2 regions of the Enterobacter sp. WI-ESBL-E8 genome follow, and region 2 is predicted to be linked to the other one. Evidence: predicted binding sites of a transcription regulator. Region 2 holds the regulator's gene; the other holds the start of a gene.
What was found. The regulator LexA, encoded in region 2, represses DNA repair genes until DNA is damaged. The targets are predictions, from matches to a motif close to TNCTGTATGTACATACAGNA.

Region 1 (7,881 bases), 1.3 Mb from region 2:
GCTATTGAGCGGCTTTGCCAGCTGATGCGGGTTCTGCTGGATAAAGCGGTTGGCGATTTCCCCAATCCGTGAGTTGAAGCGGTAGGTGGTATCCAGATCGCTGCGATCCCCTTCGCCAAAATAGTGGTGAAACGCGGTCGTCAGGGAGAGCTGCGCCCCGCTGAAGCGATAGATGGCCTGCCAGTCGTCCCCCACCGCAAACAGCGACGTATGTTTATTTTGCGCCCGCAGCGCCGAGAGCAATGCGGCACGCTGCGGAGAGATATCCTGGAACTCATCCACCAGAATATGTTTCCACGGGCTGACAAAACGCCCCTTCTCAAGAATGATAATGGCCTGATGGATCAAACCGGAGAAATCAACGGCATTTTCCGCTTTCAGCGCGGTTTTCCAGGCCTTCAGCAGCGGTGCCATCAGCTTGACCCGCTTCGAAAACAGATCGCGGATCTCCTCCGGTGCGCCCTCAATCATCTCCGCCTGCGATCCGCCGTGCATTCGCATCAGACTCACCCAGCGGTCAAGCCGCGAGCCCAGCCGACGCGCCAGCTTGTCATCCTGCCAGAAGCTGCCCTCTGGCACCTCCCAGCTAAGCTCCTCCTCCAGCCACTGGCGCCATCCTTTCGCCTGCGCCTTTTTCTCACTGCACTGCTGGCGCCACGTTTTGATAAACAGAGCCTGCCGCGCCTGCGTGTCATTTTCCAGCTTACTGATGGAAGGCACTTTTTTACTGCCCTGCTGAATAATGTGCAGCGCAAGCGCGTGGAAGGTCCTGGCGGTGATATCCCGGGTGTGCAGGCGTTCCTGGATACGTTCGTCCATCTCCTGGGCTGCCTTGCGGCCAAAGGCCAGAAGCAGGATTTGATCGGCGACCGCTTCCCCGGTCGTCAGCAGCCAGCCTGCACGCGCCACCAGCACCGACGTTTTACCGCTACCGGCGCCCGCAAGCACCAGCAGGGATTGCTCGCCGTTAACCACCGCGCGCGCCTGGGCCGGATTAAGCGGTGAAGATTCCACCGTACTGAAAAAATCGGCGTAGCGGGTGAGCATAGCGTCCGTCCACGCCTGGTTATGGGCAAGCCGGCTTTTATCCTTGTCATTCAGCCACGCCTGACACTGCCGCCAGGCGTCGCGACAATTGTCAAACTCATCGAGACGCGTCACCGATATCGGCAGCGCCGCGAGCGCCTGCCTGATTTTTTGCTGTAACCCGGCGGTCTGCTGGCGGGTCAGCCACGCGTGCTGCGCGTTGCTTTGCGCGATATCGTCCAGCACCTGCTGCAGCACCTGGGCGGCAATTACGCTCATGTCCTGGCTCCACTGCTGCCAGAGCGCGTTCAGGTGGTGATGAAAACGCTGGGTTTCCGCCCACTCGGTGCCGTGAAGACGCACGACTTTATCGTCAGGCAGAACGAACTCCAGCTCGCCCCACACCAGCCCGCGTTTGCAGTGGATAGCCAGAAGCTGATTAAACGGAATAAGGTATTCGTGGCGTTCTCCGGAGACTTTCACCCCGGCATTAAGGAGAACAACCCTGTCGTAAGGGTGTTGCGCCAGGCGTTTGCCTAACGAAGTTGCTTTCAGTTCCATGTCCCGCCAAATCCACGAAGAGATAATTTACCTGACAGTTTAACTGCCAGTTTTAAGGTGCTCCAGCCTAAAAAAACGTTACAATCATTGGGCGTTAATTTTATCGAAAGGAAGTGAGGGTTTATGCGTACCGTTCTGAATGTGTTGAATTTTGTGCTGGGCGGTTTTGCCACCACCCTTTCCTGGCTTTTTGCCACGCTGGTGAGCATCGTCCTGATTTTCACGCTTCCCCTGACCCGTTCCTGCTGGGAAATCACAAAACTCTCCTTGATCCCCTACGGGAATGAAGCCATCCACGTTGACGAGCTGAATCCGGAGAGCAAAAACGCCTTGATGAACACGGGCGGGACCCTGCTGAACATTCTTTGGCTGATTTTCTTCGGCTGGTGGCTGTGCATCATGCATATTTTTGCGGGTATTGCGCAGTGCATCACGATTATTGGCATTCCGGTGGGGATCGCGAACTTTAAGATCGCCGCTATCGCTCTTTGGCCCGTCGGGCGCAGGGTTGTTCCGGTAGAAGTGGCTCAGGCGGCGCGTGAAGCAAACGCGCGTCGTCGTTTTCAGTAAATAAGGACTGGCCGCGTTTATGCTAAGCCCACTGCTTCGCCGTTATACCTGGAATAGCACCTGGCTTTATAACGTCAGGATATTTATCGCGCTTTGCGGCACGGTTGCCCTGCCCTGGTGGCTGAATGATGTCAAACTCACCATTCCGCTTACGCTGGGGGTGGTGGCCGGGGCGCTTGCGGACCTGGACGATCGTCTGGCCGGGCGTTTACGTAACCTGGTCATTACGCTCATCTGCTTTTTTATTGCGTCAGCTTCCGTTGAGCTGCTTTTCCCGTGGCCCTGGCTGTTTGCCCTGGGTCTTACGCTCTCAACCAGCGGGTTTATTTTGCTGGGCGGCCTTGGGCAGCGCTATGCCACCATCGCGTTTGGCGCATTGCTGATCGCCATCTACACCATGCTGGGCGTGTCCCTTTACGACCAGTGGTACCAGCAGCCGGTTCTGCTGTTGCTGGGCGCCATCTGGTATAACCTGCTGACGTTAACCGGTCATCTTATCTTCCCGGTTCGCCCCCTGCAGGATAACCTTGCCCGCAGCTTTGAGCAGCTAGCCCACTATCTGGAACTGAAGTCCCGGCTGTTCGACCCGGATATCGAAGAGGAAAGCCAGGCGCCGCTCTACGATCTGGCGCTGGCAAACGGTCAACTGGTCGCCACCCTTAACCAGACAAAAGCCTCTCTGCTTACCCGTCTGCGCGGCGATCGCGGTCAGCGCGGAACGCGACGGACCCTACACTACTATTTTGCCGCGCAGGACATTCATGAACGCGCCAGCTCCTCACACGTTCAGTATGCCGCCCTGCGCGAGAAGTTCCGCTACAGCGACGTGATGTTCCGCTTCCAGCGCCTGCTGTCCATGCAGTCCCAAGCATGCCAGCAGCTCTCGCGCTCCATTCTGCTGCGCACGCCCTATCAGCATGACCCGCGCTTTGAACGCGTATTTAGCCATCTTGATGCGGCACTCGACCGCGTTCAGGCCAGCGGAACGTCGCCGGAGAACATCAAAGCACTTGGGTTTCTGCTCAATAACCTGCGGGCGATTGATGCTCAGCTGGCGACCATTGAGTCCGAGCAGGCAATGGCGCTTCCGGGCAGCGAGGTGGACAATCAGCTTGCTGATGACAGCGTGCACAGCGTTAGCGATATGTGGCTACGGCTGAGCCGCAACTTTACGCCGGAGTCGGCTCTTTTTCGTCACGCGGTGAGAATGTCACTGGTGCTGTGCGTGGGTTATGCCTTTATTCAGATAACCGGGCTGCATCACGGCTACTGGATCCTGTTGACCAGCCTGTTCGTCTGCCAGCCGAACTATAACGCTACGCGGCATCGTCTTGCGCTGCGTATTATCGGCACGCTGGTCGGCGTCGCGATTGGGCTACCTGTGCTCTATTTCGTGCCCTCCATTGAAGGCCAGCTGATTCTGATCGTGATCACCGGCGTGCTGTTCTTCGCGTTTCGCAACGTGCAGTATGCGCATGCCACCATGTTCATCACGCTGCTGGTGCTGCTCTGCTTTAACCTGCTGGGTGAAGGGTTTGAGGTCGCCCTGCCCCGCGTGATCGATACCCTGATTGGCTGCGCTATTGCCTGGGCTGCGGTCAGCTTTATCTGGCCGGACTGGCGTTTTCGTAATTTGCCGCGCGTGGTAGAGAGGGCGATGAACGCCAACTGTCGCTACCTTGACGCCATCCTTGAGCAGTATCATCAGGGCCGCGATAACCGTCTGGCATACCGCATAGCACGTCGCGATGCGCACAACTGCGACGCAGAACTGGCCTCTGTTGTCTCTAATATGTCAACGGAGCCTCGCGCCACGGCAGAGATTCGCGAGACCGCTTTCCGCCTGCTTTGCCTGAACCATACCTTCACCAGCTATATTTCGACGCTGGGTGCCCACCGTGAGAAACTCACCAACCCCGGTATCCTTAACCTGCTGGATGACGCCGTCTGCTATGTCGATGACGCGCTTCATCACCGACCAGCCGATGAACCACGCGTTCAGCAGGCTCTGGATGAACTGGCTCAACGCATTGCGCATCTGGACCCGGGAAACGACAGCAAAGCGCCGCTGGTTCTGCAGCAAATAGGCCTGCTCATCGCTTTGCTGCCTGAAATTTGCCGGCTGCAACAGCAAATCGCTACCTGGAAGAGTGATTATCCTGCGGCTCAGGCAGCCCATTAAACCACTCCGTCAGCTCCCGGCGAATGCCTGCCGGGAGCGCCGCCTCATGCAACCCTTCAATAGCCCCTTCAAGTGCGAAGAGCACTTTAATACTGAGCGCTTTATTTTTAGCCCGCATTTTCAGCCAGCTTGCCCTGGCACCCAGCGTCCGGAGTGTTTCTTCATTGGTAATGCCTGCTTCAAAAAGCAAGACTTCAAGCTGAAACGTCAGGTTCGGCAGATCCTTAAGCCGGTTTCGTTGATGGCGCTGGTAGCGCTCTTTTTTTGCTGCACTGAGCGCGAACGAGGAGAGCTGGAGCAGCCGCTCCCTGTCCTGCCATAATCCGTCATCCACGCGATAGTAATTGAGCAGCACCGGACGGCCTCGCTTCATCAGCGTCAAAAAAGAGGCAGCACTTTTTACACAGTACTTCGCACTCTCCTCGCAGGCGCGAAGATAAAGCTCGCCATCTGACACCATGGCAAAAACCGCATCATCCACCGCCAGGGTGTAGCCGCCAAACAGCGCGCGATGATGAATTTCACCCAGCGGAGAGAGATATTCTTGTGATTTATAAATCCGTTCATAAGATATCTTTTTCATGATATTTCCTTTTAAAATCATTCACTAACAACGAAATTTCTTACTAGCGGATCCGTTAGCAGGAAAATAGGCAACTTATCGCCGTTGAGCAAGATGATTTTTCGACGGGCATCAAGATTGAATGAATTTTGCGAGTCGCTTTCCGAAAATGAGGTTGATCTTTATGCATACAGGGGTTACTGTATATCCATACAGTAACTACAGGGCTGGAATGAATATGCACACTTCAGGCTATGCAAATCGCGCAACCTCTCTCTCTTCTGCCGCAGGCAATGTCGCGCAGAATTCCGTCGAGCGTGTTTCCACAGGGCTTATCAGTGAAGTGGTTTATCGTGAAGACCAGCCCCTGTTGACGCAACTTCTGCTGTTGCCGTTATTACAACAGCTCGGTCAGCAATCGCGCTGGCAGCTTTGGCTCACGCCTCAGCAAAAGCTGAGCCGTGAGTGGGTTCAGTCCGCCGGCTTGCCGCTGACGAAGGTCATGCAAATTAATCAACTCTCGCCTTGCGACACCGTTGAGTCGATGATCCGCGCTTTACGCACCGGAAATTACAGCGTGGTGATTGGATGGTTATCGGAAGAACTGACGGAAGAGGAACATTTCCGTCTGACTGAAGCGGCCGAAGAAGGGAGTGCGATCGGGTTTATTATGCGTCCGGTTCGATCGAATTCTTACGGCAGAGGACAACTTTCTGGGCTAAAAATTCACTCAAATTTGTATCATTGAGTGAAATTAAGATTTTTCCTGGAATTTTTTTTGACCTCAGGATGCGGTTTTAGTTCCCGGCCTTAAAATTGCGGCAAGGCTTGTCTGGTGCGGTTCTCCTTAATTTTATTGCACAAAATTCGTTCACGAAATGTTAAATAATAGGTATACGGAACTTTTTTTTTCATATGCCTGACGGACTTCACACTTGTAAGTTTTCAGCTACGTTGTAGACTTTACATCGCCAGGGGTGCTCGGCCTAAGCCGAAGATATCGGTAGATTTATATTTGACCACGCCCCCCGGTGAAGGATTTAACCGTGATTCTCTCTTGAGACTTTCATGGCGAATTTTGGATGATAACGAGGCGCAAAAAATGAAAAAGACAGCTATCGCGATTGCAGTGGCACTGGCTGGCTTCGCTACCGTAGCGCAGGCCGCTCCGAAAGATAATACCTGGTATGCAGGTGGTAAACTGGGCTGGTCTCAGTTCCACGACACCGGCTGGTACAACAGCAGCCTGAACAATGATGGCCCTACTCACGAGAGCCAGCTTGGTGCAGGTGCGTTCGGTGGCTATCAGGTTAACCCGTATGTTGGTTTTGAAATGGGTTACGACTGGTTAGGTCGTATGCCATACAAAGGCGACACCGTAAACGGCGCTTTTAAAGCACAGGGCGTTCAGCTGACCGCTAAACTGGGTTACCCAGTAACTGACGATCTGGACGTGTACACCCGTCTGGGCGGCATGGTATGGCGCGCTGACTCCAGCAACAGCATCGCTGGCGACGACCATGACACCGGTGTTTCCCCAGTATTCGCTGGTGGCGTTGAGTGGGCTATGACCCGTGACATCGCTACCCGTCTGGAATACCAGTGGGTTAACAACATCGGCGACGGCAACACCGTTGGTGTTCGTCCAGACAACGGCATGCTGAGCGTAGGTGTTTCCTACCGTTTCGGCCAGCAGGAAGATGCAGCACCAGTTGTTGCTCCAGCGCCGGCTCCAGCTCCAGAAGTACAGACCAAGCACTTCACTCTGAAGTCTGACGTTCTGTTCAACTTCAACAAAGCTACTCTGAAACCAGAAGGCCAGCAGGCACTGGATCAGCTGTACACCCAGCTGAGCAACCTGGATCCTAAAGACGGTTCTGTAGTGGTTCTGGGCTTCACCGACCGTATCGGTTCTGACGCTTACAACCAGAAACTGTCTGAGAAACGTGCTCAGTCTGTTGTTGATTACCTGATCTCTAAAGGTATCCCAGCTAACAAGATCTCCCCACGTGGTATGGGCGAATCTAACCCAGTTACTGGCAACACCTGTGACAACGTGAAAGCTCGCGCTGCACTGATCGACTGCCTGGCTCCAGATCGTCGCGTAGAGATCGAAGTTAAAGGCATCAAAGACGTTGTAACTCAGCCAGCGGCATAAGTTATCGTCTTATAAAAAAACCCCGCAATGCGGGGTTTTTTATTGTCTGAAGAAAATAAAAATCTACTTTTTACCCAACAGAGCCTGAAGATCGTTCTTCAGTGTCGACATCTGGTTGGCGTACTTCTCTTTATGTTCGGCGTCCTCAATCAACTGCACGATAGTTTCGGACAGCGTTTTGCCACGGCGTTGCGCCAGTCCCGCCAGGCGTTGCCAGACAACGAACTCCAGATCGATTGATTTTTTGCGCGTGTGCTGATGCTCAGCGTTAAAATGCCGTTTGCGTCGCGCGCGAATAGTTTGCTTCATCCGGTTTAACAGCGCAGGATTAATGTGTTTTTCAATCCAGCCGTTAACCTGTACCGGTTCATTTTCGAGGGTCAGCAAAATATCCACGGCCTCTTGCGCAGCGCTGGCTTCGATGTAGCAGGTGATCAGCTCCCCTTCACGGTGCTTTTTGACCAGGTACTTCCATTTCCAGCCGCTTTCGAGATTTTCCAGTTGTTGATATTTCATTGCGATCTCAGTGTTACCACGTAACTCTGTTCAGAATATCAGTTTTTTAGCAATCTGCTGAAAAGAAATCATATCCTGTGATTGAATGCAGCCAATCCCCCTCTCGAAATCCCCAATCCTGCTTGGGTAGAGCCCCCCGCTTACGGTATACTCCACGCTTTTACATCTGACTAAAAAACATCAACTTTGACCATTACGAAACTTGCATGGCGTGACCTTGTTCCGGATACCGAAAGTTATCAGGAACTGTTTGCACAGCCAGATCTCGCAAAAGAAAAAGAATTCATCCTTAGCGATACGCAGCCA
Region 2 (7,881 bases):
GGGGTTGAGCGGGTAGTAGATGCGGTTGTGCTTCTTGTTGGCCTCGCCAACGACCAGTAGCCGAACCTCTTCATCCGTGTTGTTGATAAAGGTATGGCAGATACCGGTTCCGGCGGGGAACCCCACGCTGTCGCCCGGTTCAAGCTTCCACAAATAGCCATTAATCCAGGCCTCCGGGTAGCCTTCGAGCACGTAGATAAACTCTTCTTCGTCGCTTTCCGCATGGGGATAAGACGTCCTGCGTCCCGGCGGCAACCGTTCATGATGAATGCCAATGCGCCCGAGCCCGAGCCTGCGAGCCAGCGGTGCACCGATAGAAAACAGCTCATCACTCCCTGGATAGGTCGAATCATCCGCACCTTCAACGTCGCGCCAGTGCCGAATACAGTCAGGTCTTTTCATTGTTTATTTCCCGGTTTGCGATGGGTCAGGTATAGCACAGACTGGCGGATCTCGGTGTTTTTACCAGAACATGATAAAGTGAGGGTTTTCCGTCCTATAACATCCGGGGTGCTACATGGATAAGTCCACAAAAGAGCTGTTAGCGCAGGCCGAAAAGCTGTGCGCGCAACGCAATGTGCGCCTGACTCCGCAGCGCCTTGAAGTATTACGTCTGATGAGCCTGCAGCAGGGTGCAATCAGCGCCTACGATCTGCTCGACCTGCTCCGCGAAAGCGAGCCGCAGGCGAAACCGCCGACGGTCTACCGCGCGCTGGATTTCCTGCTGGAACAAGGATTCGTGCATAAAGTAGAGTCCACAAACAGCTATGTGCTGTGCCATCTGTTCGATCAGCCAACGCATACATCGGCGATGTTTATCTGTGATCGCTGTGGGGTTGTGAAAGAAGAAGGCGCGGAAGGCGTGGAAGACATTATGCATTCGCTGGCCGCTAAAATGGGCTTTGCCCTGCGTCATAACGTGATTGAAGCGCACGGGCTGTGTTCAGCGTGCGTTGAAGTGGAAGCCTGTCGTCATCAGGACGCGTGCCAGCATGACCACTCTATACTCGTGAAGAAAAAGCCGCGTTAGCGACAAAAGAAAAGGCGGCTTAGAGCCGCCTCGTGGGTTATTCAGCGTTACCAGCGGTAGTCGTTACGGGTTTCCCAGTCTTTGACTTCGTTTTCCGCCTGATCTTTCGCGTAGCCGTAACGTTCCTGAATTTTACCGACAAGCTGATCGCGTTTACCTTCAATGACGGTCATATCGTCATCAGTCAGCTTACCCCACTGTTCTTTCGCTTTACCTTTGAACTGCTTCCAGTTGCCGCCGATTTCGTCTTTATTCATCATCGTGTCCTCTTAGTTAAGCGTCGGGTCGTAACGTCCGTTACGTTCTTTTCTGCTGGACGTGATAATTATTGTAGTTAAGGATTCGGCTGTTGGTTTCATATTCGGAATCTTTAACCGTCACGATATATCGTGACGCGAGGGGAACCAGGTATTGTCCCGCCAGTGGCGCCGCCAGATAAAAGCCAGCGATAACCCCCGCAGCGAGAGGAAGACGGCAAGGGCCAGCCATAAACCGTGGTTGCCAAGCCACGGTAGCGTCAACAGCGTCAGGCCAAATCCGGCCGCCGCGACAGCCATGCTGTTACGCATTTCGGCTCCGCGCGTCGCACCGATAAACATGCCGTCCAGGAGATAACACCAGACGCCGACCACCGGTAAAATCACCTGCCAGATAAGGTAATGGCCCGCCAGCTCGCGCAGTGAAGAAAGAGAGGTGAGTAACGCCACAATCTGCTCGCCAAAACAGGCATAAACCAGACCAAACGCCAGCGCGACCAGTCCCGACTGACGGCAGGCTGCCCGCCAGACATCCTGTAGCTGCCCGCTTTCGCGCGCGCCATACGCCTGCCCAGAATGCGCTTCAACCGCATAGGCAAAGCCGTCCAGCGCGTAGGCGGTAAAGGTCAGAAGCGTCATCAATACCGCGTTGACCGCGACGATTTCGGGCCCCAGCCGGGCCCCGAAAACCGTCAGCGCGCCGAAACAGAGCTGAAGAAGCAGCGAGCGCAGCATGATGTCACGGTTGAGCGCCAGCAGCTTACGGATATTCCCGCGCCAGGCGGTTTTAAGCAGCGCAAGGGAGATCCCGCGCATCGCCAGAACGCGCCAGACCATCCACAAACCAATAATAAAGGTTCCGTATTCTGCAATCGCGGTCGCCAGTGCCGCACCCTGCACGTTCATATGCAGACCCATCACCAGCCAGATATCCAGCACGATGTTGAGAAGGTTACCCACTACCAGCAAAATCACCGGTGCACGGGCGTACTGTACGCCCAGGAGCCAGCCCAGCAGAACCAGGTTAGCCAGCGAGGCGGGCGCGCTGAGCCAGCGGATTTCAAGAAAACGTCGCGCCTGCTCCAGTACCGCTTCGCTGCCGCCAACGATATGAAGCGCAAGGTCAATCAGGGGAGCGCGCAGTAAAACGATTAACGCCCCCGCGCCAAGCGCAAGTATCAGCGGCTGCACCAGCGCGCGAGCCAGACGCAGCGGATCTTTTGCGCCATAAGCCTGTGCGGTCAGTCCGGTGGTGCTCATGCGCAAAAAGAGCAGCAGCATAAACAGGAAGCTGGTTGCCGTCGCGCCAATCGCCACGCCGCCAAGATAAACAGGCGAATCAAGATGACCAATAACGGCAGTATCGACCAGACCCAGCAAGGGCACGGTGATATTGGAGAAAATCATTGGCAGAGCAAGACGCCACAATGCCTTATCGGATGCCGTCAGCAGTGACATGAAAAATACCGGGAGCAGAAAATGAATCAGGCTACAGCGGAGCCGTAGCCTGTCAGGAAGAGATTAAAGCCATTCACCGTTGCGAATAACCCCAACCGCCAGTCCTTCGATAGAGAAGTTATGTTCACGGAGATCCACCACAATCGGGGAGAACTCGTTGTTTTCAGGCAACAGCTGGACGGTGTTACCCTGCTTTTTAAGGCGCTTGACGGTGACTTCGTCATCGATGCGTGCGACCACGACCTGGCCGTTGCGCACATCCTGCGTTTTGTGAACCGCAAGCAGATCGCCGTCAAGAATACCGATGTCTTTCATCGACATACCGCTTACACGCAGCAGGAAATCAGCGCTCGGTTTGAACATGGCTGGATCGACCTGATAGTGGCCTTCAATATGCTGCTGTGCCAGTAAAGGCTCACCCGCAGCAACGCGCCCCACCAGCGGAATGCCCGTCTCTTCTTCCACCAGCAGGCGGATACCACGTGACGCGCCCGAAACAATCTCAATCACGCCCTTACGTGCCAGCGCTTTCAGGTGTTCTTCGGCAGCATTCGGAGAACGGAAGCCCAGACGCTGCGCGATTTCCGCACGCGTGGGTGGCATACCCGTCTGGCCGATATGATCCCGGATGAGATCAAACACCTCTTGCTGCCTGGTCGTTAACGCTTTCATTCCGCCCCCTGGGTGTATATACAGTTATGCTGTGAGTATATACAGTCAAAGGCGATTTTGGAACCAAAAACTGCACAAAAAACCAGGGACTTAATTATTCCTCGAGGCTCATCGGAAATGTGACCAAAGCAGCGTGACCCAGGTGATAACGGCAGTGATAATCGCCAGCAGCACGGCAGCAGAGCCCATGTCTTTTGCCCGGCCAGAGAGTTCGTGGAAATCAGAGCCGATACGGTCAACAACAGCCTCAATAGCGCTATTAAGAATTTCCACTATCATCACCAGAAGCACGGAGCCGATCAGAAGAACACGTGTTATTGCATCAACATCAAGGAAACAGGCGATAATCACCGTGATGATAGCGGCGACGCCCTCCTGGCGAAAAGCGGCTTCATTGATCCATGCGGCGCGGAAACCTTTCCAGGAATAGCCGGCGGCTTTGATGATTCGGGTTAACCCAGTGGTATTATTGGCCATTAAAAGAACCTTTTATTGGAAATAGCGTCAGTAACTATAGCTGTAGCGCGTTTCGCTACAGCCTGAAGTATGACGGGTAACAACAGAAATTTTGCGCGCTTTCTGTTATCCTTGCGGCGCAATTGCATTATTAACCAGAGGCTTTACATCGTTTATGTCCGGCTGGCCACGAATTTACTACAAATTACTTAATTTACCATTAAGCATCCTGGTAAAAAGCAAGTCTATCCCAGCAGAACCCGCGCTGGAATTGGGGCTCGATACGTCGCGTCCTATTATGTACGTTTTGCCTTATAACTCGAAGGCAGACTTACTGACGCTTCGCGCCCAGTGTCTGGCGCATGACCTACCTGATCCGCTTGAACCACTGGAAGTTGACGGCACCCTACTACCGCGCTACGTGTTCATTCACGGCGGACCTCGCGTGTTTACCTATTACACGCCAAAAGAAGAGTCCATCAAGCTGTTCCACGACTATCTCGACCTGCACCGCAGCAATCCTGATCTGGATGTGCAGATGGTGCCGGTATCGGTGATGTTTGGTCGCCGTCCAGGCCGTGAAAAAGGTGAAGAGAATCCACCGCTGCGCATGCTTAACGGCATCCAGAAGTTCTTCGCGGTCTCCTGGCTGGGACGCGACAGCTTTGTGCGCTTCTCGCCTTCCGTTTCGCTGCGCCGCATGGCGGACGAGCACGGCACCGACAAGATCATCGCGCAAAAACTGGCGCGCGTGGCGCGTATGCACTTCGCCCGTCAGCGCCTGGCGGCCGTAGGGCCTCGCCTCCCGGCGCGTCAGGACCTGTTCAACAAGCTGCTGGCCTCCAAAGCGATTGCCCGCGCCGTTGAAGACGAAGCGCGCAGCAAGAAAATTTCGCATGAGAAAGCTCAGCAGAACGCCATTGCGCTAATGGAAGAGATTGCAGCGAACTTCTCTTACGAGATGATCCGCCTTTCCGATCGTATTCTCGGCTTTACCTGGAACCGCCTCTACCAGGGCATCAACGTTCATAATGCCGAGCGCGTACGCCAGCTGGCGCACGATGGCCATGAAATTGTCTATGTTCCCTGCCACCGCAGCCACATGGACTACCTGCTTCTTTCCTATGTCCTCTATCACCAGGGGCTGGTACCGCCGCACATCGCTGCCGGTATCAACCTGAATTTCTGGCCAGCAGGTCCGATTTTCCGCCGCCTGGGCGCCTTCTTTATCCGGCGTACCTTCAAGGGCAACAAGCTCTACTCCACCGTGTTCCGCGAGTATCTGGGCGAGCTGTTCAGCCGCGGCTATTCCGTGGAGTACTTCGTGGAGGGCGGTCGTTCCCGTACCGGACGTCTGCTCGATCCTAAGACCGGCACGCTGTCGATGACCATTCAGGCCATGCTGCGCGGAGGAACCCGTCCCATCACGCTGGTGCCAATCTACATTGGCTATGAGCACGTGATGGAGGTGGGCACTTACGCCAAAGAGCTGCGCGGCGCGACCAAAGAGAAAGAGAGCCTGCCGCAGATGCTGCGCGGCCTGAGCAAGTTACGCAACCTGGGCCAGGGCTACGTGAACTTTGGCGAGCCGATGCCGCTGATGACGTATCTGAACCATCACGTTCCGGAGTGGCGCGAGTCCATCGATCCTATCGAAGCGATCCGTCCGGCCTGGCTGACGCCAACGGTGAACGGCATTGCGTCCGAGCTGATGGTGCGCATTAACAACGCCGGGGCGGCTAACGCCATGAACCTGTGCTGTACGGCGCTTCTGGCTTCGCGCCAGCGCTCGCTGACCCGTGAACAGCTGACGGAACAGCTGGATTGCTATCTGGATATGATGCGCAACGTGCCGTATTCGGTTGATTCAACCGTGCCTTCTGCGACCGCCAGTGAGCTTATCGATCACGCGCTGCAGATGAACAAGTTTGAAGTTGAAAAAGACACGATCGGCGACATCATCATTCTGCCGCGCGAGCAGGCAGTGCTGATGACGTACTACCGCAACAACATCACCCATATGCTGATGCTGCCGTCGCTCATGGCGGCCATCATCACCCAGCATCGCCGCATCTCGCGTCAGGAGCTGTTGCGTCACGTTGATACGCTCTACCCGATGCTGAAAGCGGAGCTGTTCCTGCGCTGGAGCAAAGATGAGCTGGCGGGCGAGCTGGACAAACTGACGGAAGAACTGCGTCGTCAGGGGCTGATCACCGTCACGAATGACGAGCTGCATATCAATCCGTCACGCTCCCGCACCCTGCAGCTGCTGGCGGCCGGTGCGCGCGAAACGCTGCAGCGCTACGCCATTACCTTCTGGCTGCTGAGCGCGAACCCGTCTATCAACCGCGGTACGCTGGAAAAAGAGAGCCGGACGCTGGCACAGCGCTTGTCTGTTCTGCACGGCATTAACGCGCCTGAATTCTTCGACAAAGCGGTCTTCAGTTCCCTGGTGCTGACGCTGCGTGACGAAGGCTTTATCAGCGATACGGGCGATGCCGAGCCGGAAGAGACGCTGAAGGTATACCAGATGCTGGCAGAGTTGATCACCTCTGACGTGCGTTTGACGATTGAGAGCGCCACGCAGGGCGAGTGATATGAAAAAGCCGGGCGGTGGTCTCACCTTTCCCGGCCTGGTGTTCTGCATAATAAAAAGGCCCGGTAAGCTCTAGCGCTACCGGGCCTTATTTTTAAGCCGTTTTAAATCACCGCATTTAGCTCAGCATCGTAAAGGCAATCATCCCGACAATCGCACCCGTCGTGCCGAGGATGGTTTCCATCAGCGTCCAGGTTTTCAGGGTCTGTGCTTCGGTGGCGCCGGTGAACTTACCGAACAGCCAGAAGCCTGCGTCGTTAACGTGGGAGACCACAATCGAACCGCCTGCGATACAGATAGACAGCGCGGCCATCTGCGCACCGGAGTAGTTCAGCTGTTCAATTACCGGCATCACCAGACCGACGGCGGTTAAACACGCCACGGTCGCAGAGCCCTGGATGATACGCACCGCCGCGGCCAGCACAAAGCAGGTTACCGCAATCGGCAGGCCCATTCCGGTCAGCGCTTCACCCAGAGCCGGGCCTACGCCAGAATCCACCAGCACCTGCTTGAACACGCCGCCTGCACCGATCACCAGCAGGATAATACCCGCAGGCTGCAGCGCGGCACCGCAGATCTCCATCACCCGGTCTTTCGGCATCCCCTGACGCATCGCCAGGCCGTAAATCGCCACCAGACAGGCCACCAGGATCGCCGTGAACGGGTGGCCGATGAACTCAAACCACTCGTAGGCGGAAGACCCTACCGGCACAAAGCGCGCGGCGATGGTTTTCAGCCCCACGAGAACCAGCGGCAGCAGGATCAGCGACAGGCTAAAGCCGAAGGACGGCATTTTGCCTTCGCCCAGGTGCGGCTCGGTGATGTCGTCAGGAATGTGCAGCTCAACGTAACGGCTGATGAAGTTGCCCCACAGCGGGCCGGCAATAATCATCCCCGGAATTGCCGCGCACAGGCCAATCAGAATCATCCAGCCAAAGTCAGCGTGCATCTGGGAGGCCAGCAGCATCGGCGCGGGTCCGGGCAGCAGAAACGCTGCGGCCGCCGCCACGCCCGCAAACAGCGGAATAACCAGCTTCACGAGGTTAGTGCCGGTATGGCGAGCCATGGAGAACGCCACGCTAATCAGCAGCACCACGGCGACTTCGAAGAACAGCGGCAGCGCGCAAATCAGCCCCGCCAGGCCTATCGCGTATTGCGCGCGGCTGTGGCCAAAGGATTTCAGCATTTTGACGGCAATCTGGTCGACCGCGCCCGTCTCGTGCAAAATCTTGCCAAACATCGCGCCAAGCGCGACCACAATAGCCAGGAAGCCCAGCGTGCCGCCCATCCCTTTTTCCATCGTCGCGGCGATCTTGTCGAGCGGCATACCGGAAAAGAGACCAGCACCAATAGAAACCACCATCAAAGCAACAAAGGCGTGCATACGCGCCTTCATCACCAAAAACAGCAGC

Region 1: sulA (SOS-induced cell division inhibitor SulA) is a predicted target of LexA. The motif match lies at 5,100-5,119, and genes of this name have one in related genera.

Annotation. Positions count from the first base shown of each region.
Region 1 is NZ_JBRWXJ010000001.1:1,680,654-1,688,534, reverse strand. It holds gene helD (DNA helicase IV) at 1-1,587, opposite strand, end outside; gene ACWHWP_RS07940 (YccF domain-containing protein) at 1,711-2,157, shown strand; gene yccS (YccS family putative transporter) at 2,177-4,339, shown strand; gene ACWHWP_RS07930 (TfoX/Sxy family DNA transformation protein) at 4,296-4,922, opposite strand; gene sulA (SOS-induced cell division inhibitor SulA) at 5,140-5,649, shown strand; gene ompA (porin OmpA) at 6,004-7,059, shown strand; gene matP (macrodomain Ter protein MatP) at 7,123-7,575, opposite strand; gene ACWHWP_RS07910 (AAA family ATPase) at 7,762-7,881, shown strand, end outside.
Region 2 is NZ_JBRWXJ010000001.1:376,615-384,495, reverse strand. It holds gene ACWHWP_RS01830 (cupin domain-containing protein) at 1-402, opposite strand, end outside; gene zur (zinc uptake transcriptional repressor Zur) at 518-1,030, shown strand; gene ACWHWP_RS01820 (CsbD family protein) at 1,078-1,287, opposite strand; gene dinF (MATE family efflux transporter DinF) at 1,408-2,745, opposite strand; gene lexA (transcriptional repressor LexA) at 2,809-3,417, opposite strand; gene ACWHWP_RS01805 (diacylglycerol kinase) at 3,526-3,894, opposite strand; gene plsB (glycerol-3-phosphate 1-O-acyltransferase PlsB) at 4,049-6,469, shown strand; gene gntU (gluconate transporter) at 6,588-7,881, opposite strand, start outside.